One region of the Shewanella sp. Iso12 genome, then DNA from elsewhere that is predicted to be linked to it. Evidence: predicted binding sites of a transcription regulator. Region 1 holds the regulator's gene; each other region holds the start of a gene.
The links. The regulator LexA, encoded in region 1, represses DNA repair genes until DNA is damaged. The targets are predictions, from matches to a motif close to TACTGTATNNNNATACAGTA.
Positions count from the first base shown of each region.

Region 2: the regulator LexA is predicted to act here: its motif matches at 4,601-4,620, upstream of HCX89_RS09005 (YebG family protein).
Region 3: the regulator LexA is predicted to act here: its motif matches at 4,623-4,642, upstream of recG (ATP-dependent DNA helicase RecG).

Region 1 is NZ_JAAUHW010000010.1:42,988-49,996, forward strand. It holds gene HCX89_RS15925 (cytochrome c oxidase assembly protein) at 1-178, opposite strand, end outside; gene ctaD (cytochrome c oxidase subunit I) at 180-1,790, opposite strand; partial or broken gene coxB (cytochrome c oxidase subunit II) at 1,815-2,909, opposite strand; gene HCX89_RS15940 (cell division inhibitor SulA) at 3,399-3,890, opposite strand; gene lexA (transcriptional repressor LexA) at 3,887-4,507, opposite strand; gene plsB (glycerol-3-phosphate 1-O-acyltransferase PlsB) at 4,774-7,009, shown strand, end outside.
Region 2 is NZ_JAAUHW010000004.1:48,238-55,246, forward strand. It holds gene HCX89_RS08985 (nucleoside recognition domain-containing protein) at 1-498, shown strand, start outside; gene HCX89_RS08990 (PqiB family protein) at 561-3,182, opposite strand; gene HCX89_RS08995 (paraquat-inducible protein A) at 3,160-3,798, opposite strand; gene HCX89_RS09000 (paraquat-inducible protein A) at 3,788-4,435, opposite strand; gene HCX89_RS09005 (YebG family protein) at 4,632-4,919, shown strand; gene HCX89_RS09010 (GAF domain-containing protein) at 4,933-5,391, shown strand; gene proQ (RNA chaperone ProQ) at 5,655-6,314, shown strand; gene prc (carboxy terminal-processing peptidase) at 6,345-7,009, shown strand, end outside.
Region 3 is NZ_JAAUHW010000003.1:340,078-347,086, reverse strand. It holds gene HCX89_RS08290 (L-lactate permease) at 1-613, opposite strand, end outside; gene HCX89_RS08285 (amino acid permease) at 738-2,030, opposite strand; gene HCX89_RS08280 (hypothetical protein) at 2,546-3,013, shown strand; gene HCX89_RS08275 (nuclear transport factor 2 family protein) at 3,060-3,428, shown strand; gene HCX89_RS08270 (hypothetical protein) at 3,474-4,079, shown strand; gene HCX89_RS08265 (YrhK family protein) at 4,248-4,487, shown strand; gene recG (ATP-dependent DNA helicase RecG) at 4,659-6,734, shown strand; gene HCX89_RS08255 (DUF3014 domain-containing protein) at 6,923-7,009, shown strand, end outside.

The sequences.
Region 1 (7,009 bases):
TGTTATCCACTTGGGCACTATAAGTGGCGGCGCTGGTGTTGGTCTTGCCATTGATCCCCAACTGCTGACAAAGCACGTCATAGAGCGGCACCAGGGCAAAGCCGAAGCCGAACATGGCTACGGCGCCAAGCAGCAGCAGGCGTACCAGTTTACGGTTGTCGGGGCGGGAGTCTGTCATATCACTTAATCTCCGGCGGAGTGCTGAAGGTGTGATAAGGCGCCGGACTTGGGAGTGTCCACTCAAGCCCCTGGGCTCCTTCCCAAGGTTTGGCCGGAGCCTGGGCGCCACCACGAATACACTTGATCACCAGTACCAGAAATATCAGCTGTGACAGGCCAAAGGCAAAACCGCCAATGGAGACAATCTGATTGACATCGGCAAACTGCACCGAGTAGTCGGGGATGCGTCTGGGCATACCGGCCAGCCCGAGGAAATGCATCGGGAAGAACAACACATTGACCGAAATGACCGAGCACCAGAAATGCCACTTGGCCAAGGTCTCGCTGTACATATGCCCGGTCCACTTGGGTAGCCAGTAATAGGCGGCGGCCATGATGGAGAAGATGGCGCCGGTGACCAGCACATAATGAAAATGGGCAACCACAAAGTAAGTGTCATGGTATTGGAAGTCGGCTGGGGTGATTGCCAACATCAGGCCGGAGAAGCCGCCTATGGTGAAGAGAATAATAAAGGCACAAGCGAACATCATAGGGGCTTCAAAGCTGATGGATCCCCGCCACATGGTGGCAACCCAGTTGAATACCTTGACCCCGGTTGGCACGGCAATCAGCATGGTGCAGTACATAAAGAAGAGTTCGGCAAAGACAGGCATACCTGTGGTGAACATGTGATGTGCCCACACCAGGAAGGAGAGGATCGCGATGCTGGCGGTGGCGTAGACCATTGAGGCGTAGCCAAACAAAGGCTTGCGACTGAATGCCGGAATGATGGCCGAGATGATGCCGAATGACGGCAATATCATTATGTACACCTCGGGGTGGCCGAAGAACCAGAAAATATGCTGGAACATCACAGGATCTCCGCCGCCGGCGGCATCGAAGAAGCTGGTGCCGAAGAATTTGTCTGTGAGTACCATGGTCACAGCCCCGGCTAATACCGGCATAACGGCTATCAGAAGGAAGGCGGTGATAAGCCAGGTCCAGACGAACAGGGGCAGCTTCATCCAGTTCATGCCAGGTGCGCGCAGATTCACTATGGTGACTATCACGTTGATAGCCCCCATAATTGAGCTTATCCCCATGATATGTATTGAAAAAACAAACAAGGCTGTACTGTCGGCGCTATAAGTTGTCGACAATGGGGCATAGAAGGTCCAGCCAAAATTGGGGCCGCCACCTTCCATAAACAATGAGCTAAGCAGGATCAGGAAGGCGAAGGGCAAAATCCAGAAGCTCCAGTTGTTCATCCTCGGCAGCGCCATATCCGGCGCACCTATCATCATGGGGATCAACCAGTTGGCCAGACCGGTAAAGGCCGGCATCACGGCGCCAAAAACCATGATAAGGCCATGAACTGTGGTCATTTGGTTAAAGAAGTTGGGTTCGACCAGTTGCAATCCGGGCTGGAATAGCTCAGCACGGATCACCATGGCCATGGCGCCCCCTATCAGGAACATGATGAAGCTGAACCAGAGATAGAGTGTGCCTATGTCTTTATGGTTGGTGGTCAGCAACCAGCGCATGATCCCCTTGGGGGCGTGATGATGCTGGTGTTCCTGTTCAGCGATTTCCTGAACGCCGGCTTCGGCATCTTGACTGAATGAGTTCATCTTCTCCCCCTACTGCCCGTGGTTATTGACGTCGGCGGCTTGCACAGTGTCGCCTGTATTATTGCCCCAGGCATTACGCTCATAGGTCACCACAGCAGCCAGTTCCTTGGCGGTTATCTGTTTGCCGAAGGCCTGCATGGCGGTGCCTGTCTTGCCATGGATCACTATGTCCAGATGGGCAGCGATTGGGCCTATGGCAATAGCACTGCCCTTGAGCGCCGGGAACACCCCTTGAAGTCCGGCGCCGTTGGGCTGATGACAGGCGGCGCAACGCGCCATATAGATCTGTTCGCCAAGCGCCATGGCCTCATCATGGCTCATGGTCTCACTGAGGGCCGCCTGAGCTTCTTCGGCGGCCGTAGCCGCGGCTTGTTTCTGTTCCGCCATCCAGGCGTCAAACTCATCTTCTGCCAGTACCTTCACCACAATCGGCATAAAGCCGTGGTCTTTACCGCAAAGCTCGGCACATTGGCCGCGGTAGATCCCCGGTTTGTCCACCCGGGTCCAGGCTTCGTTAATAAAACCGGGATTGGCGTCTTTTTTGACGGCAAAGGCGGGCACCCACCAGGAGTGGATCACATCATCTGAGGTCATCAGGAATCGGACTTTGCGATTGATGGGCAATACCAAAGGCTTGTCGACTTCAAGTAAGTAGTGCTCGCCCTTGGCTTCCTGGCCTTCTATCTGGGATCTCGGCGTTGCCAATATGCTGAAGAAGTCGATGTCTTCGCCGAAATAGCTGTAGTGCCATTTCCATTGCGAGCCGGTGATCTTGACCGTCAGGTCGGCATCACTGGGATCTTCCATGGCAATCAGCGTTTTGGTTGCGGGGATTGCCATCAGGATCAGGATTAAAAAGGGGATAAGCGTCCAGGCAATTTCTACCTTGGTACTTTCATGGAATTGGGACGCGACTGCCCCTTTGGACTTCCTATGGTTGATCATGGCGTAGATCATCACGCCGAATACGACCAAACCTATGGCGCAACAGATATAAAGAATGATCATGTGCAGGTGATACACCTTGCCACTGATCTCAGTTACCCCTTGAGTCATATTCAAGGGCATATCTGCCTGAGCGCCTGGAGACAACAAGCTGACGCACAACAAGGTCAGCAAAACACACAGCCATTGCTTCACAAGACATCTCCTCTGTCAATTGCATTCGCAACTACAAAGAAGAGTCACACAGTAAGTCTTTGCTCTATGCAAACTCTTCAGTTCCCAAAAAAGCAACGATGACTTCAAAGTGCGGCGGCGGTTTCACTTAGCTCTAGGTATACAGGTGGTGACCACTGTTGCACTTACCGCTGAATATACTCAGCATTTCCGGCGACGGCACCACTCGCTATGAATCGAAATGGGGCGGTCAACCTACGACGAATTGCATGGAGATAACACAATCGTTGTTCTTACATTACTTGTAGATTAAATATTGATCAAGATCACGATGTTTTCTAACTATATGAAAAAAAAGCGTCTGTTAATCCAGAGGTGAATTCTGTGTGAGTAGCAGAGCTGCGCGGTTTGCCGCCGATTGACAGGGGAAGGCATTGCACCAAAAAGGCACAGAAAAAAGGCCATCCCAGGGATGGCCTTTAAACACAATCAATGGATGGAGTGGGTAAGTTCGTTGAGGTGGTTATCCACCTCTTTCGCCTGCTGTCCCGTTTCCAACACTATGCCCATGGCTCTGGCGTTACGGGCGACCAGCTGCAATCGGCGGTTATCACGGGCATCCAGGCTGTCTATCCAACTGATCACTGCACTGGAGGTGCCGTTGGTCAGGGCTCTTTCCGTTGCCCACAAGGCTTCTACTTCATCCTTGGTGCGCACCAAGAGTACTCTATCCATTCTGACACCGGCCCTTGCTAAGGTTTCTTTGTAACCTATGCTGGCCGGGGCGTTAATCAAGACTATCCAGCGTCCCTGTTGACTCAATTGCGCCAATTGAGGGCAGAGGCGCAATAATTCCTGACGTCCCTGGCTATGGCTGGCCAAGCTGGAGATACCGGTATGTTGCCAAGGCTGATTGCCGGCAATACCGGTGTCTGTCCACAGGCCTGGGTGTCTTGGGGCGTTGCCAGTCATTATGCTCATAGCCAGTCTCCATTGCGTATTATCCCTACCGCCAGTCCTTCAATGGTCAATGGCTGGAAAGTCAGGTCGACTTTTATTGGGGAGTAAGCCTCGTTCTCGGCATGTAGATAAACCACATTACCTTTCTTTTCAAAGCGTTTCACAGTTACATCGTCTTCAACCCTGGCCACCACGACTTGACCGTTACGGGCTTCCTGTACCTTGTGAACCGCCAGGAGATCACCTTCGAGAATACCTATGTTCTTCATGCTGTCGCCGCGTACCCGTAGCAGAAAGTCGGCATTGGGGTGGAACATGCCAGGGTCGACCTGGTAATACTGCTCAACGTGTTCCTGAGCCAGTATGGGTTCACCGGCGGCAACCTGACCAATCAGGGGCAAGCCTGTTTCTGACTCCGCTTGTTCATCATGAGGCAGGCGAATACCACGAGAGGTGCCTGGCATGATCTCAATACAGCCTTTCTTGGCCAATGCCTTGAGGTGTTCCTCGGCGGCATTGGCGCTCTTGAAGCCCAGCCGGGTGGCAATTTCGGCCCGGGTTGGCGGCATGCCGGTGTCGGCTATATTGCGTTTAATCAGTTCCAGAATCTGTGCCTGGCGCGGTGTCAGTGGTCTCATGGTGATTCCTGTTTTTTCATACAGTACCTGTTAGTATATACAGTATTTTTATCAGTGCAAGTATTAACCAAAACTGAAACTTTTAGGGAGTGGCTAAGTAAGCCATTCGGTGCTTTGGTTTTAACGGCTTGGCCCATGCAGCATGGGGAGTTCAAGGCATTGGCCAGAGGAACTGCCGGGGCCGGTTCGCACCTTCCCTAGCTAAGGTTCAGGAAATTCTGGTATTCTATTGGGCTATTGATTGTGGCTCAGACACTGAAAAAAACATGTCCAAACAAGATTCATTCTGGTTTAAATCTCTTCGCTGGCTCCAAAGCAAGCTGGTGCATACCACTGTGGTGCCTCAGGATCCTTTCGCCGATTTGAACCTGGATCCGGCTAAGCCGATGGCCTATGTAATGAAGACGGAATCTGTCAGTGATATTGCGGCATTGGCGGAAGTCACCCGTAAGTTTGGTTTGCCTTGTCCTTATGAGGCACTCAAGGTTGATGATATTACCGTTCCCCGAGTCGTCTGCCTGGAAGGAGCCAAGCCCCTATTCGGCAAGCGCAAGAGCAACAAGCCATTTCTCAGCTGTTTCACTTCTCTGCTGAACCTGCATCAGGCCAATCCACAACTGGATATTCAATTGGTGCCAGTGAGCCTCTATTGGGGCCGCACTCCTGGTAAGGAAGATGACAGCATGCGTGCCGCCGTATTTGAGCGGGAAAATCCCACTTGGCTGCGCAAGTTTCTGATGATCCTGTTTCTGGGGCGCGACAACTTTGTGCAGTTTTCCAATGCCGTGTCGTTGCGGCTGATGGCCGATGAACATGGGACCGACAAGGCTATTGCCCATAAGTTGTCACGGGTGGCCAGGGTACATTTCCGCCGGCAACGCAAGGTGATGACAGGACCCGTGCTGCCCAACCGTCAGGCTCTGTTCAATGAGTTGCTGCGCTCGGAAACGCTGAAAAAGGCGATTAAAGAAGAGGCCGCTGCCAAGAAGATCCCCGAGGCCAGAGCCCGGGAGATGGCGGAAGAATATCTCGATGAGATTGCCGCCCACTATTCAGACAGCCTGGTGCGTATTGCCGAGCGGATCCTCACCTGGTTGTGGAACAAGCTCTACAAGGGGATCAACATCAAGGGCGCCGAGCAGATACGCCAGCTGCACCACGATGGCCATGAGATAGTTTATGTGCCTTGCCACCGCAGTCATATGGATTACCTGCTGCTCTCCTATATTCTCTATTTTCAGGGTATGGTTCCGCCCCACATAGCCGCCGGTATCAACTTGAACTTCTGGCCCGCCGGGCCCATGTTCCGCCGTGGTGGTGCTTTCTTCATCCGCCGCAGCTTCAACGGTAACAAGCTCTATACCGCTGTGTTCCGCGAGTATCTGGATCAGCTGTTTGCCAAAGGCTATTCGGTTGAATACTTCACCGAAGGTGGCCGCTCCCGTACCGGGCGGCTGTTGTCACCCAAGACAGGAATGCTGGCGATGACAGTCAACTCTGTGCTGCGAGGCATTGAACGGCCGGTGACTCTGGTGCCCGTGTACCTGGGCTACGACCATGTCATGGAAGTGGCCACTTACCACAAAGAACTCAGCGGCAAGAAGAAGCAGAAAGAATCTGTTTGGCAGGTGGTTGGCGCCTTGCGTAAGCTGGGCAATTTCGGTCAGGGTTATGTGAACTTTGGTGAGCCTGTGACGCTGCAGAATTTCCTCAGTGAAGCGGCGCCCAACTGGCGCGAAGAAGTGGCGGCCGATCCCGAGCAGAAACCCAGCTGGCTGACCCCGGCGGTTAATACTCTGGCCAATAGGGTGATGACTCATATCAACGATGCCGCAGCAGCCAGCGCCGTGACTCTTACCAGCCTGGTACTCTTGTCATCAGAGCAGAATGCGCTGGAGCGAAGCCAGTTGGAACGTCAGTTGGACTTGTATCTGGATCTGCTCAAGGAAGTGCCATATACCCAGTATACTTCTGTCGCTGAGGGCGACGGTAAGCAGTTGCTGCAACAAGGTCTGGAGCTGAATAAGTTCACGGTTCAGGAAGATGAACTGGGCGATATCATCTCAATCGACGAGTCGATCGCGGTAACCATGACTTACTATCGCAACAACATCATTCACCTGTTTATGGTGCCTTCTTTGCTGGCCAGCTGCCTGGTGCGCCTGGAGCAGTGCAGCCGAGCTCAGATGCAGGCGGTGCTTGAGGATTTCTACCCTCTGCTGCAGGCCGAGCTGTTTATGGGTAAGGCCGATGTCAGTGCTTATGCCGATCAGCTGCTGGATCGTTTCATTGCCAAAGGTTTGGTCGCCGAAGAAGCCGATGGTTTCCGGGTGCTGGAAGCCGGGATAAATCCGCTGGCGCTGCTGGCTGAAACCATGAGCGAAACCCTGCAGCGCTACGCCATCATCCTTAACTTGCTGGCCGCTCACCCAGGTATTGAGCGTGGCGATTTGGAGCGCGAAAGCCATAAATTGGCCAGTCGTCTGGGCGCGCTGCATGGGA
Region 2 (7,009 bases), on a different contig from region 1:
ATCATCTTTGCCTTTGTGTTGGTGGCGCTGCTGCGGCGGGTGGCGGTTTACGATGAATTTATCGAAGGCGCCAAGTCGGGGTTTGAACAGTCGGTGCGGCTCATTCCTTATCTGCTGGCCATGCTGCTGGCGATAGCCTTACTGCGCGCCTCCGGCGCGCTGGATTATCTACTCGGTGTTATTGCCGCTTTGGTGAGCCATATGGGGATGGATGGCCGCTTTATCGATGCCTTGCCAACCGCCCTGATGAAGCCTTTAAGCGGCTCAGGCGCCAGAGCCATGATGCTGGAAACCATGGCCCATTACGGCGTCGATTCTTTTGCCGGTAGGCTGGCGGCCATTTTCCAGGGTAGTACTGAAACCACTTTTTACGTGCTGGCAGTGTATTTTGGTGCCGTCGGTATCCGCAATGGCCGCCACGCACTGGCTTGTGGCTTGTTTGCCGATCTGGCGGGTATCTGCACTGCTATCGCCGTGTGCTATTGGTTTTATGGCTGAGGCGATACATAGGTAGGATTACAGAGTTAAAAAACGGGGCTCAGACGAGCCCCGTTTGGGTTTTATGGCTGGCTGAGTCTTGGGCGCCAGTTGAGCCAGTCGCGCTCGGGTTTGTCATGAAGTGGCATCAGACTCTGGTTTTCAAGCGGTTTGCTGCTTTGATTGTCGAGCTCAGTGACCACTCCTATGCCGCCGGCGAGTATGGTTTCCAATGAGCCGGTTTCGATTTGGGCTCCGGAAAAAAGCCCCAAATCGACCCGAATACCGGACAAGTCGTAGAACCTGCTGCTCTGGTTGATAAGATGCCGATAAGGCGCAGCAATCTGGGTCTGGATCCAGACTTCATCGCCCTTGGGCGCCAGTCGATAGCTGGTTACATCGCCAATTTGAATGCCGCGAAAGAAGATCCCTGTGCCTATGTTGACCGAGCCCAGGCTGGCCTTGCTCAGCACCAGTTGCAGCGCATCGGCCTCTGGGGCAACCGCCGTGTGTACTTGGCCATTGAACTGTTGGCTTACTTCGGCGGCTTGGCCGGGAAGAGCGCTGATATAGGCGCCGGTCAGCAGGGTTTCCGGTGCCTTTATGCCCTTAAGGGATATTTCGGCATTGACCAGGCTGAAGCGACTGTCGCTTTTGAGAAACGGCTCGGCATAGCGGCCATAGAGGAAGGCACTGAGTTGCTGGCTGTTGAGATCGTCACTCAAGGTTACCCGGGTGACTTCACCTATCTGATGACCCTGATAGCGGATAGCGGCACCTGGTTTGATAGTGGCACTGGCCGGGAAACTCAGCCCAATGGCAACGGCTTGATTGCGCGCCAGTGACTCGGAAGCATAAAGCTGCTTATTGTTGGGCTCGCCTTGCTCCAAAAAGCCCAAACTGATACTGCCCTTGATGGCACCGGCCAGCGGCGCGACATCCAGCTTGACTCCCGAAAGCCCGGCATCGATTGACACCGCCTGGTTGCGCCAAAACACGGCATTGGGTTTGAGCAGGGGCGCAAAGGTATGGTCTATGGCGAGCGCAATGGCAAATCTGTCATCCTGGCTCTGCCAGCTGACCTGTTTCACCTGTCCTATCTGCATCTTCTTGTAGTAGACAGGTGCGCCTGGGCTCAAGTCGGCGCCATCATCGCTGTAGAGCTGCCAGTTGAGCTGCTCCATGCCTTGGTAATAGTGGCCGGCCTCGGCACTCGAGGCAAACAGCGGCAACGGCTTGGAAAGATCGGCGCCCTTGCGGCTTTGGCCGCGTCTTAAGCTGACACTGCCCTTGGTCAGGGTCGTAAAATCGCCGCTCTTGAGGCTGACTCCGTCCAGTGAGGCGTTGAAGTCCAGCGCGGCTTCGGCGATGAAGTCACTGCCTTGGGTCAGCAACGAGGCAAACTCGGGCAACACCTCGGCCTGGTATTCTACCGAGTTAAAGTCCTGACTCAGGGCAACTGAAGTGACCTTGCCTATGGCGATCTTCTTGTACCTCAGCTCGGCATCTGGGCTGATGCCGGGGTTTTCATCGGCTCTAAGCGTTATCTTTAGCGCCTTGGCCTTGCTGAGATCTGGCGCCTGCTCGGCCAAGGCGTAACGGGTTTGGGCCTCGCCCGTACCCGGGAGAAAGGCGATGGCATCGCCGCTCAGCAATCGGCCCGGGTGTTTTATGCCGGACAGTGACAGCTCGGCGCCTTCACGCCAAAACTGCGCCGTGCCGGTCAAAAGACTCGAGTAGGGGGCGTCCAGGCGGGCATGCAGCGCCACGCCGTCATCGGCCAGCACTATTTCTTCGATTTCCCCTATAGGCAAACCGCGGTAGAGAATGGGGCTGCCCTTGTTGAGGCCATCGGCGTTTTTTGCCGACAGAATAAAGCTGGCGCCGCCACTGGCTTCTGTTTCATTGTCATATAGGGTGAAACTATCGCCGTTTACTGCGTTCTTTGAGCTTTCGGGGGAATCAAAGTTGATGCCGCCGGCGAGTATCGCCGCCAGGCTCTCTGCGCTGACCTTAACGCCGGAAAGTGAGGCGTTGATCTCTATGCCGGAGACATTCCAAAAGCGGGAATCTTTCTTGACCAGATAGGCATATTGCTCCTGAATAAAGGCACTCAGCTGCAGCTTGTCACTGTTGTCGAGTCGATAGCTGACCACACTGCCAACCGGTACCTGGCGATAGAATACCGGAGAGCCCACATCCAGTGAGCCGAGGCGATCGGCGCTCAGTTCAACCACTAAGCCATCATTACTGGGCAGCACGGCCGGGGCAGAGCGCTCGGCCTCGTAGCTGTAACGTGAATCGCCGTCTCCGGGTTGAATACCTATATAGTTTCCCGAGAACAAGGCATCCAAACCTTCGACACCTGTGATGGATGCCTTGGGGGTCACCAGCCAGAACTTGGTTTCATCCCTGAGGAAAGGCTCGGCGCGGTAGTCCATCAATACATCGACGTTAACGCCCTGCAGCTCTTCATCGATGGAGATATCCACCACCTTGCCGACGGTCAGGCCCTGATAGCGCACCAGTGTCTTGCCTACATCCATACCACTGGCACTGGGGAAGTGGATCCGCACCTCAATGCCGGATTCCTTGATGCTCTTCAGCCCCAGCCAAGCGCCCAAGGCCAACGCCACTATAGGTAACAGCCAGATGGGGGAAAAAAGCTTCTTTTTGACTATTTTAGGCTTTTCGATTTGCGTCATCTTCTGTGTCCAGTTGATCCCAAAGTAAACGTGTGTCCAACACCTTGGCCGCAAGTTGGGTAAAGAGGATGACCAAGGCAAACGCAGTTGCTGCCGGCGCCGGCTTGGCGTCCAGCAATTGCCCCATATTAACCAGGGCAACGGTAATGGATATGACAAACAGATCCAGCATAGACCAGCGTCCAATCCATTCTATGATATGAAACCCGGCCATCAGTGGCCGTTTGGGGATAGGCAGGTTGAAACTGATCGCCGTCAGATAGAAAGCCAGGCCGATAATCTTCAGCCAGGGCACCAGAATACTGGCGGTAAAGACTATGATGGCGATGGGTAACATGTCCGACTGTACCAGATGGGTGATGCCGGAAAAAATGGTGTCGTAGGTGACCTTGCCCTGTTTGGTGAGCATGGTAATGGGATAGATGTTGGCTGGGATCAACAAGATGGCTGCAGTGATCAGCAAGGCCCAGCTTTTTTGCAGACTGGTTTCGTCCCTTAGCCTGAGTGGGTTTTGGCAGCGGCTGCAGTACTCATCCTCTATCAGGTTGAGTTTCTTGCAGGCAGGGCAGGTGCACAGGCCCATGTCTTTGCCCTGGATCTGCTTTCTAGCTTTCATCGAGAAAACTCCACATATGCTCCAGGTTATATTCGCGCTGCAGGAAGAGAGTCACCAAAAACAGCATGGTAAAACAAAAGGTTCCCATGCCAAAGTAAACATCGGAGAAGTCGGACAACTGAAAGGCGGAAACCAGGAAACTGATCACATAAATTTCCAGCATGGTCATTTGCGACAGCAGGCCTTGCTTCTTGAGCAGCCAGGTGAGAACCCCTCGCCAGAAGTGATGCTGCACCAGACCTGTCTTGATGATCAGTACCTGAACAAAAATCGACAGATTGAGTACTCCTGGGGCTATTACCGCCGCCACCAATACGGCAATTCCCACTATCCAATAACCTTGGTCAATTACCGCCAGGGCACCTTGGTATGCGGTCGTGGTTCTGACACTGCCGAGAAAGTGCATTTCCAATACTGGCAGCAGCATGGCGGGCAGATAAAACAGCAGGGCACTGATACATAACGCCAGCATGCCATTGATAGAACAATAGGGCGCATCATAAAGCGCTGTATGGCATCTGGGACAAAGCGCTCTGACACCGGAGGGCAAGGCGCGTTTACTCACAGCCAAATCACAGGCGCGACAGAGCACTATGCTGCAGTCCGGTTTGTTGTCGCTTGGAGTATAAGCTTTCAAATGCTGGATATGTCCTGTTCTGGCCATGGTGACCCAAACTTAGTCGTCAACACACTAACTGCGTTGCGCGTGGGTCCATTGGAGTTAATCGACAAAACAAACTCGCAAATACTATCAGAAAGAGCGCGTCTCTTGCATCTATAGCGCATTTTATGTCACTCTATGTACTGTATATTTAAACAGTGTGAGGAAGGTCATGGCCGTTATAACTCAGTACGTTGTGGTCAGAGAAGGGGTTGAGAAGATGACATTTACATCTAAGAAGGAGGCAGACGCCTACGATAAGATGCTCGACATCGCGGATAACTTAATCCCCTTTATTCAAGCCAGTGAATTGGAACTGGATGATAATACAGCGGAAAAACTTGCTTTTTATTTAGCTTCTCATAAAGATACACTGGCGAATCTGCTCAAGGGCGCCCCGGTAAAAGCACCGGCCCCCGCCAAGAGCAGTAAGAAGAAGACAGAACCAGAAAAGGCATAACCCGGGAATACAGATGAAAGCTCAGTTTTACGATACGCTCAACCGTCAGGTACAGGCACTGTTTGCCGGTGAAGACGATGTCATTTGTGCCATGGCCAATTTCTCAGCTTTGCTGAATGAACACCTTGAAGACATCAATTGGGTGGGCTTCTATCTGCTCAAGGGTGAGCAACTGGTGCTTGGGCCCTTTCAAGGGAAACTGGCCTGTACCCGAATTCCAATGGGCAAGGGGGTCTGTGGCACCGCGGCCGCCAAGGGCGAGACTCAGTTGGTTGAGGATGTACATCAGTTTGCCGGACATATCGCCTGTGATGCCGCCAGCAACTCGGAAATTGTGATCCCTGTTTACCAAAAGGGCGAACTGATTGCCGTGCTGGATATCGACAGTCCCAGCCTGTCGCGCTTCGATAAAGAGGATCAAACCGGGCTGGAGACCCTGGTGCAGAGTCTGGAAAAGTGCTTATTTGGTTAATTCCCGTACAATCTGCCACAATTGGTGGTCGCTTTAAGGCGCGTGCAGCTTATAATAGGCGGCCGCTTTGAGGGCCAAATGACCGTTTGTGGTGCTTGGCCGTATCAGGCTGAAATGTTAAGTTTTGTGTAATGCCTTTGGCAATGGCCGAATGCATGCTAATTTGTACGTTATCCCCCAAGGGGTTAACGAAGATGAACGACGCCGTGAGTACAGCAGACCTAACTGACCACTGACGTCCCCTGTTAACTGTGGAAGTAATGATGGAATCAACAGAAAAGTTGACCGACACCAACGCTATTCTGGCGTATTTGTATGAAACATTCCCTTTGTGCTTTATTGCCGAAGGAGAAACCAAACCACTGAAGATAGGACTGTTTCAGGATTTGGCTGAAAGGTTGGCTGATGATTCCAAAGTCAGTAAGACCCAACTTAGGGTCGCCCTGAGACGCTACACCAACAGTTGGCGCTATCTGAAGTGCATCAAGGAAGGCGCTCAGAGGGTGGATCTCGATGGTAACCCTTGCGGCGAACTGGACCCAGAGCATATTGAACATGCCAAGGCGACGCTGAAAGAGAGTCAGGAAAAAGCCAAGGCCCGCCGTGCTGCCGAGCCAGCCAAAGAAGGTGAAGCCAAAAAAGCCAAGCCTGCGCGTAAGCCTCGTCCTCAAGGGGACAAGCCCCGCAACGAGCGCCCACGCAGCGATAAAAAGGCGGCCCGTAAGCCTAGCAAGCCTGCCGCTCCAGCCGTGGAATTGGTACCAGCCGTATTGGAAGAGCTGAAACCTTCACAGCGAGTGAATGTCAAATTGGGTATGACACCGGTAGCCGGTGTGATCCTCGACATCAATAAAGAAGATGTTCACGTCCAACTGGATTCCGGCCTGTCAGTTAAGGTCCGCGTGGAACATATTCTGCTGTAAAATCATCAAATAGAAAGGAGTAACTTGCTGATGCGAAAATTTATTCTTGCTGCATCGATCGCCAGTGTCTTTATGGGATCCCAGGCGCTGGCTATCTCACCGGCAGTCCCGGTCAGCGAGTTACCCCATTTGCAACAGGAGCCGCAACACAAGGTTGCCAGTAAACGGATAACCGGCCTGTTCAGTCGCTCCCATTATCACAGATTCGATCTGGATGATGCCTTCTCGCAGCAGATCTTCAAACGCTTTCTTGAACAACTCGACTACCGCCGCAATGTATTGTTGCAGAGCGATATCGACAGTTTTAAGGTTTATGCCAATCAGTTTGACGATATGGTACGCAGCGGCGATCTGGAACCGGCGTACAAGATGTACGATCTGGTGCAGCAGCGCCGTTACGAGCGTTTTGCCTATGCCTTGAGTCTGCTCGACAAAGAGATGGACTTTAATCAGGCCGGCGATGCTTATGTCTTTGATCGTAAAGATGCCGCCTGGCCCAAAGACGAGGCCGAGCTCAACGAGCTGTGGCGTCAGCGGGTCAAGTACGATGCCCTCAACCTCAAGCTGACCGGTAAAGAGTGGCCGGAGATTGTTGATGTGCTGGGTAAGCGCTACAACAACGCCATCAAACGCTTGAAGCAAACCAACAGTGAAGACGTGTTCCAGGGGCTGATGAATGCCTTTGCCCGCAGTGT
Region 3 (7,009 bases), on a different contig from region 1:
CCCCTATGATGGCGACAATCACAAAAGGCAGCAGCAAGGTAAACAGTGCCAGCTGCGCAATAACTGTGCCGCTGAGCTCAGTCACAGGCAGGTTTACCTGCTCAGCCAGAATCGACACAGGGATCCCCACGGCACCAAACGCCGTAGGCACTGTGTTGGCCACCAGAGAAGCAATCGCCGCCTTCAGCGGCTTGAAACCCAAAGCAATCAATATCCCGATAGGAATCGCCACTGCAGTACCGTATCCGGCGGCGGCCTCGAGAAATCCGCCAAAACACCAGGAGATCAGTAACACCTGGATCCGCTTATCGTCGCTGATCCCGGCGAGAAGGTTTTTCAGTACCTCCATGCTGCGGGTTTGAAGCATCAGGTTATAGCTGAAGATTGCCCCCAGGATCACTATCACTATTGGCCACAAGCCTTTGATAACCCCATAAGCCATGGCCGAGCCCAAGGTCTGTGCCGGGGTATGCCAGAAAATGGTTGCCTCGACCAGGGTCAGTAACAGAGTGACTAACACCGCCTGATGTATCGGCATCTTGATTTTCAGGATCAGCAGGATCATGACCAAGAGCGGTAATACGCCCAGGGAAAACAGCAGATACTCGTGCATAGGATTCCTTAAATGACCAGAGATAGAGTGAATTGCGTGATGGATTACGTCCCAAAACCTGGGGGTGAAGCTGGGTAGGCCTTGAGCAGGAACTCCAACCTGCTCAAGGCCTTACGACAAGGCTTCAGCTGAATGTCAGCAAGGGGGACAGACACAGCAAGATGCCGGTCGCGATAACTATGTAGAGAGACAAGCCCTTATATTTATGCAGCGCAGGCACCCGATAGACCAGGTAAGCCGGGATCAAACATCCCACCAGGCCGAAGATCGGGCTGCTGATGCTGGTAAAGCTGAGCACAGGCGCATTGAAACAGATGGCGCCCCAGGCAAGCAGTATGGTGAACAAAATAATGCCGCGATTGACGTACTTGGTATTGATCTTCTCTTCCGCAGTGGTGCGCCTCAGCAAGTTCATGGTCAGGCCATAACAGGCTTCACGAAACCCCATGTAAACCGCAAAGAAGGCTGTCATAACGGCAAAAATATTCAGGATCAGGCTGAACAGCTTGATGGTGTCTCCGGGGATACCCTGAGCCACCATGGCCAAGGCGGAGATATTCTCATCGTAGGCTTTTAGCGCCTGGTCATGCCCCATGGCCAGGCTGAAAGACACGGCATAGAAAAATACCACCACAAAAAGTATGCCGAAGGCCAACTTCATCGCTCTCTGAGCCTTGTAGCGCGCCACCTCTATCGACTTTTCCCTGGCGCGATAGGAGATCACCAGAGGGCTCAGGTTGGTCACAAACAGAATCGATGACAGGGTAAATGGCAGCATGACAATAGTGTCTTTGAAGCCACTCTGGGGAGTGGGAACCGCACCTATGTTATTCAGATCCCACTGCTCTATCATCATGAAACCCAGTATCGCAATCACACTCAATTTGGTGAGTACCATAAAGGATGAAACCTTGAATAGCAGCGCCTCGCCTCTGGATGCCAGACTCACCAGGATGCAAACCAGTGCCAACCCGTAGAAGGGATTATCGGACAACAGCTGTTTGGTGAGGCCAAAACTCTGCAGGAAAGAAGCGCTGTCATTGGTAATTGCGGTCGAATAAACCAATACCCAAATCACCAACATCAAGAAATAGAGCACACCCAGTAATATTCCCCAGTTTTTCCCCAGATAACCGGAAATCACATCCGGATAATCCCGGCATTTGGGAGATTCCACCAAGGTATTAATAAATAGTTTCTGAAACATATACATGGCTGGATAGCCAATAATGGCCGATAGCAGGAATACCCAAAGTCCCATCAAGCCTATTTGAATGGGCAGAAATACTATCCCCGCGCCAATGGCCATGCCTATACTCATGACCACCCAGCCCCAGTCCGTGCTGTCGAAGCGGGTTGCCGCCTTCCACTGTGCCGAGCCCCTGGTGATTTCTACTGCCGATATTGCTGCTGTCATTACGCCCCCTGGTTCAATTATTTTTTATTTATTTTTTGAACCATTTAATATTCAAGGAATATAAATTCCTAATGTATTTTCATTAATCTCAATGAGTTAAATATGGGGCCAAACCTGTATGATTATTGTAAATAGATAAAGTCTACCTCGGCAGATGTATAGACTAAGTTAAGCCAAATACGGCTCAAATATTGAAGCCGATCTGCTTTAGCAAACATTCCGGCGAAATTTGTATTGCCAATCCAATCGATCAATATGAAATTGGCCGTCCGCAGATGAACTATCTTTCACACTTCCAGCATCCAATGAATATATTTTCATCATAAGTGCATAGAAGTTAATTTATATGAGTTTACCCAAACACTGCGAATACGGATAAAAAGAGTGCCTGTAGCTGGTTTTCGGGTTCACCGCCGAGGCTAAAAGCTTTACCATGACTCGGCGACCAGCAAAGGCTTGTTGTTTGGACGAGAAGAATCAGGGATCCAGTTAGCCCAAGTTAAGGAGAACAATCAATGCGTTGCAGACATTGCGGCTCAGACAATATCAGACACTTCAAAGCCATTCATGCCGAAGGCACAACAGAAGTTTCAGTCAGCGCCTCGGCCAAACCCATGTGGAACAACCAGCCCTTCTCTGTGCATGGAAAACAAAAACTCAAGGGTGGCGCCCAACTGCAAACCGAACTGGCCAAGCGCTGCTCGCCGCCATCTGACCCTCAGCCCTTGGTGCTATTTCTGGCGGCTTTCCCCGGACTACTCTTGGGCGGCTACCTGGGGTTTCAGGCAGGCAGCAACTGGAGCAGTTTTTGGCTGGGAGTGCTGTGCTTTTTTGTCTCCTGTTTTACTCTGATCCTGAGCGCCGATTGGCTGTGGAAAAACTACTTGGGAGGGCGAAAGTCGATGCAGCAATACCAGGCGGCACTGAATCAATGGCAGAACTCCTGGTACTGTGGCAAGTGTGCCAAAGTCAGTATTTTTTAAACCTTCTTGCCTCTTTGCCGTCACTCATCAGGCCTTGGGAATAACCATGAATCACATCTCAGACATTCAGCAACTGGAAAGCCAACTGCGTAGTGCCATGTTGAATTCGGATATCAATTTGCTGGATAGACTGCTCTCGCCTCAACTGATATTCACCAATCACCTGGGGCAAGTGCTCGGCAAAGCAGAGGATCTGCATGCCCACAGCTCAGGCCTGCTCAATATCACTCGGATAGACACCCTGGCCGAAGAGATACGGCTGCATCAGGGGACTGCGATAGTGTCGGCGGAGGTGAATATTCAAGGCAGCTATGCCAAAGCGCCGACCAACGGTCGTTTTCGCTTTACCCGGGTTTGGCTGCACAGGACAAGCGGCTGGCAACTGATAGCGGCTCACTCGAGCCTGCTGGTTTGAGCACTGGGTTTTACGACGAACTACTGATTTCATGGTGACCATTTTATGACCAAAAACCCACAGCAGACCAGGCTATGCCAATATCAGCAGCATATGCTTATGACAGAGCTCGAGGCTGAGCCAGGCAAGTTGAAACTCGTCTGGCGCAGCAGGCAAACGCAACTGAAATACGCGCTTTGGGGACTACTGGCGATGCTTGCCGGAATTCTGGGAGTACTGGTGTTGGACCCCGCCAGACAGGACACTTGGTTTACGGCTGCCATCATAGCTATAGTGCTGGGGCTCAGCGGCATCATCATGGGCCTGAACCTCTACCGCCTGCTCAAACCCGTTACTCTGGATCTGCAACAGGGCTGCTTCTTCCGGGGCGGAAAAAGCAAGCCTCTCAGTCAACTCTGCCGCATAGAGGTGCAACGCAATACCTATAACGAAAGATTCAGAAGTCACATGCTTGAACACCTGACTGACGAAGAGCTCATAAGTGTCAGCGTGGTACTCTGTTTTGCTGAGCGTGAGCGACTCGGTTTTGGCCTGTTCAAACCTCAAAAGCAGGCCACAGACAAGGCCAGAGCCTACGCACAAACACTCGCCGAACTGATAGGCTTTAACGGCGAAATAACAGTTACCCAGGGTTCAGGCCTGGGCCGTTAAGTTACGCTACTCTTTAGCCAAGCGTGACAAACCAAAGGGGCCAGCTGTTAACTTAATCCAATGATTATGTTGATATATTTATTTGCATTAAAACAGAGAATTAGATTTGCACCTTGAAGGTGGCAGCGTTAAGGTATCGCGGCAAATCATAACTACCAAGAAGGAACCATGATCGACAGTAAGCAGCGATATTTTGCCAAGCAAGATATCAAAGCCCCCGCCCCCCCTCTTCCCAAACACGCCTTGTTCAATACCCTAAGCGACCTGATAGTCGCGTTCTGTTTTCTACTGGGCAGCTTCTTTTTTCTCACAGATGTTCACACTCTTATCGGCGCCTGGCTGTTTGTAATAGGCAGTGTTCAGCTACTGATAAAGCCCTTGGTCACCCTGCTCAACTGGTGGCGCTGACAGATTAATCTGCCACCAATATATCAGGGCTTTTGCCATACACTCGCCCCCCAGGCAGAAGCCCTGCCACCATTGCGCCACACTTTACCCAGCCGATAAACGCAACGCATTGCCAAGGGCTATTTCTCTGATAGTATATGTATAAATTCACAGTAATCCGGTGCTAAAGGTTTGCAGAGACTGGATCTTATTGCTATCACCGAGCTCAAGGGCGTAGCCGCTAAAATGGCTGAGAAACTGCACAAGCTCGGAATCAACACGGTACAGGATCTGCTGTTCCACCTGCCGCTGCGCTACGAAGACAGAACCCGCATCTACCCCATAGCCAGCCTTACTCCCGGCAGCTACGGCACCATAGAAGCCGAAATTCAGTCCAGCCAGATCATCAATGGCCGCAAGCGTATGTTGATCTGCAATGTCCGTGATGACAGCGGCAACATGACCCTGAGGTTCTTCAATTTCTCAGCCGCCCAGCGCAATGCCATGCAACAAGGTCTGACCATTAGAGCCTACGGCGAAGTGCGCCGAGGTAACCACCAGGCCGAGATCATTCATCCGGATTACAAGATACTCAAAGGCGACGAACCGCCCAACCTCAGTGAAACCCTGACGCCCATCTATCCCACCACTGAAGGGCTCAAGCAGGCCAGTTGGATGAAATTGACCGAGCAGGCTCTAAACCTGCTGCAGGAGGACGGACTGCAGGAGTTGCTACCCGAGGCGCTGCGCCCCAATCAGCAAAGCCTGGCTCAGGCGGTGCGCACCCTGCATAGGCCCCCGGCGGATGTCGATATCTACCGTCTGGAACAGGGGCAACACCCGGCGCAGCAACGCCTGGTGCAGGAAGAACTGCTGGCGCATAACCTGTCTATGCTCAAGCTCAGAGAGCGCAGTAATCATGACAAAGCCGTGCCTTTGCCCGCCACCGGCGCTTTACTCAATCCCTTCCTCGCCGCCTTGCCCTTTAAACCTACGGGGGCGCAGCAGCGAGTGGTGGCAGATATCGGCCGCGATATTGAAAAGCCGCAACCCATGATGCGCCTGGTTCAGGGCGATGTTGGCTCGGGCAAGACCCTGGTGGCGGCCATGGCCGCACTGCAGGCGATAGAAAACGGTTATCAGGTGGCCATGATGGCGCCCACAGAGCTGTTGGCCGAGCAACATGCAATTAATTTCAGTCAATGGCTGGAGCCATTGGGGCTCAAAGTCGGCTGGCTGGCGGGCAAGCTCAAGGGCAAGGCCAGGGCCCAGTCGCTGGAGGATATCGCCTCCGGCAGTGCCCACATGGTGATAGGTACCCACGCCATCTTTCAAGAGCAGGTACAGTTTCACAAGCTGGCGTTGATCATCATAGATGAGCAACACAGATTCGGCGTACATCAGCGCCTGGGGCTGAGAGAGAAAGGCATCAGCCAGGGTTTTCATCCCCACCAGCTGATCATGACGGCGACCCCTATTCCCCGCACCCTGGCGATGACAGCCTATGCGGACCTGGATACCTCCATCATCGACGAGTTACCGCCGGGGCGCACCCCGGTCACCACAGTGGCCATCAGTGACAGTCGGCGTCAGGAGGTGATCGATAGGGTACGTCAGGCGGCGCTCAATGACGGTCGCCAGGCCTACTGGGTCTGCACCCTTATCGAGGAATCCGAAGTGCTCGAATGCCAGGCAGCCGAAGACACCTGCGAAGAACTGCGTGCCGCCCTGCCGGAGCTGAGCATAGGCCTGGTACATGGCCGTATGAAGAGCGCCGAAAAACAACAAGTCATGGACAGCTTCAAACGCGGCGACCTCAAGTTGTTGGTGGCCACCACCGTCATTGAAGTGGGGGTCGATGTGCCCAACGCCAGTCTGATGATCATCGAAAACCCGGAACGGCTCGGGCTGGCACAGCTGCACCAGTTGCGCGGCCGGGTCGGTCGCGGCGCCGTGGCCAGCCACTGCGTCCTGCTGTATAAGGCACCGCTGTCACACACGGCTACCAAACGGCTTGGAGTATTGCGTCAGAGCAACGACGGCTTTGTCATTGCCCAAAAAGATCTGGAGATCCGTGGCCCGGGTGAAGTGTTGGGCACCCGCCAGACAGGTATAGCCGATATGAAGGTGGCCGATCTGGTACGGGATCAGGCGCTTATTCCCCACATCCAGAAACTGGCTCGCCACGTGATGAGCCAGGCACCGGAGAATGTCGATGCCATCATTCAGCGTTGGCTGGGCGACCGGCAGCAGTATGTTCAGGCCTAGTGCGCTAAAAAGGTCACAAAGTTGCCGAGAGTTCAGCCGGGATTCAAGTCAATCACCACAGGATCTGCTCTACTGGCAATATTTCACAAATAAATCCTGCTGCCAGGCGGCCGAACGCTGGACAAGATGGCCAATATTTGCAGAATGGGAGAGGCGCTGCCTCACAGGTATCAATGAAAGGAAATCCAATGCAAGTCAATCAAGAAGATAGAATCGCGCCGCAGGAAAAGTCCTCTGGCAACAGTGGCATTGCTATCATCCTATTGGTGTTGGTA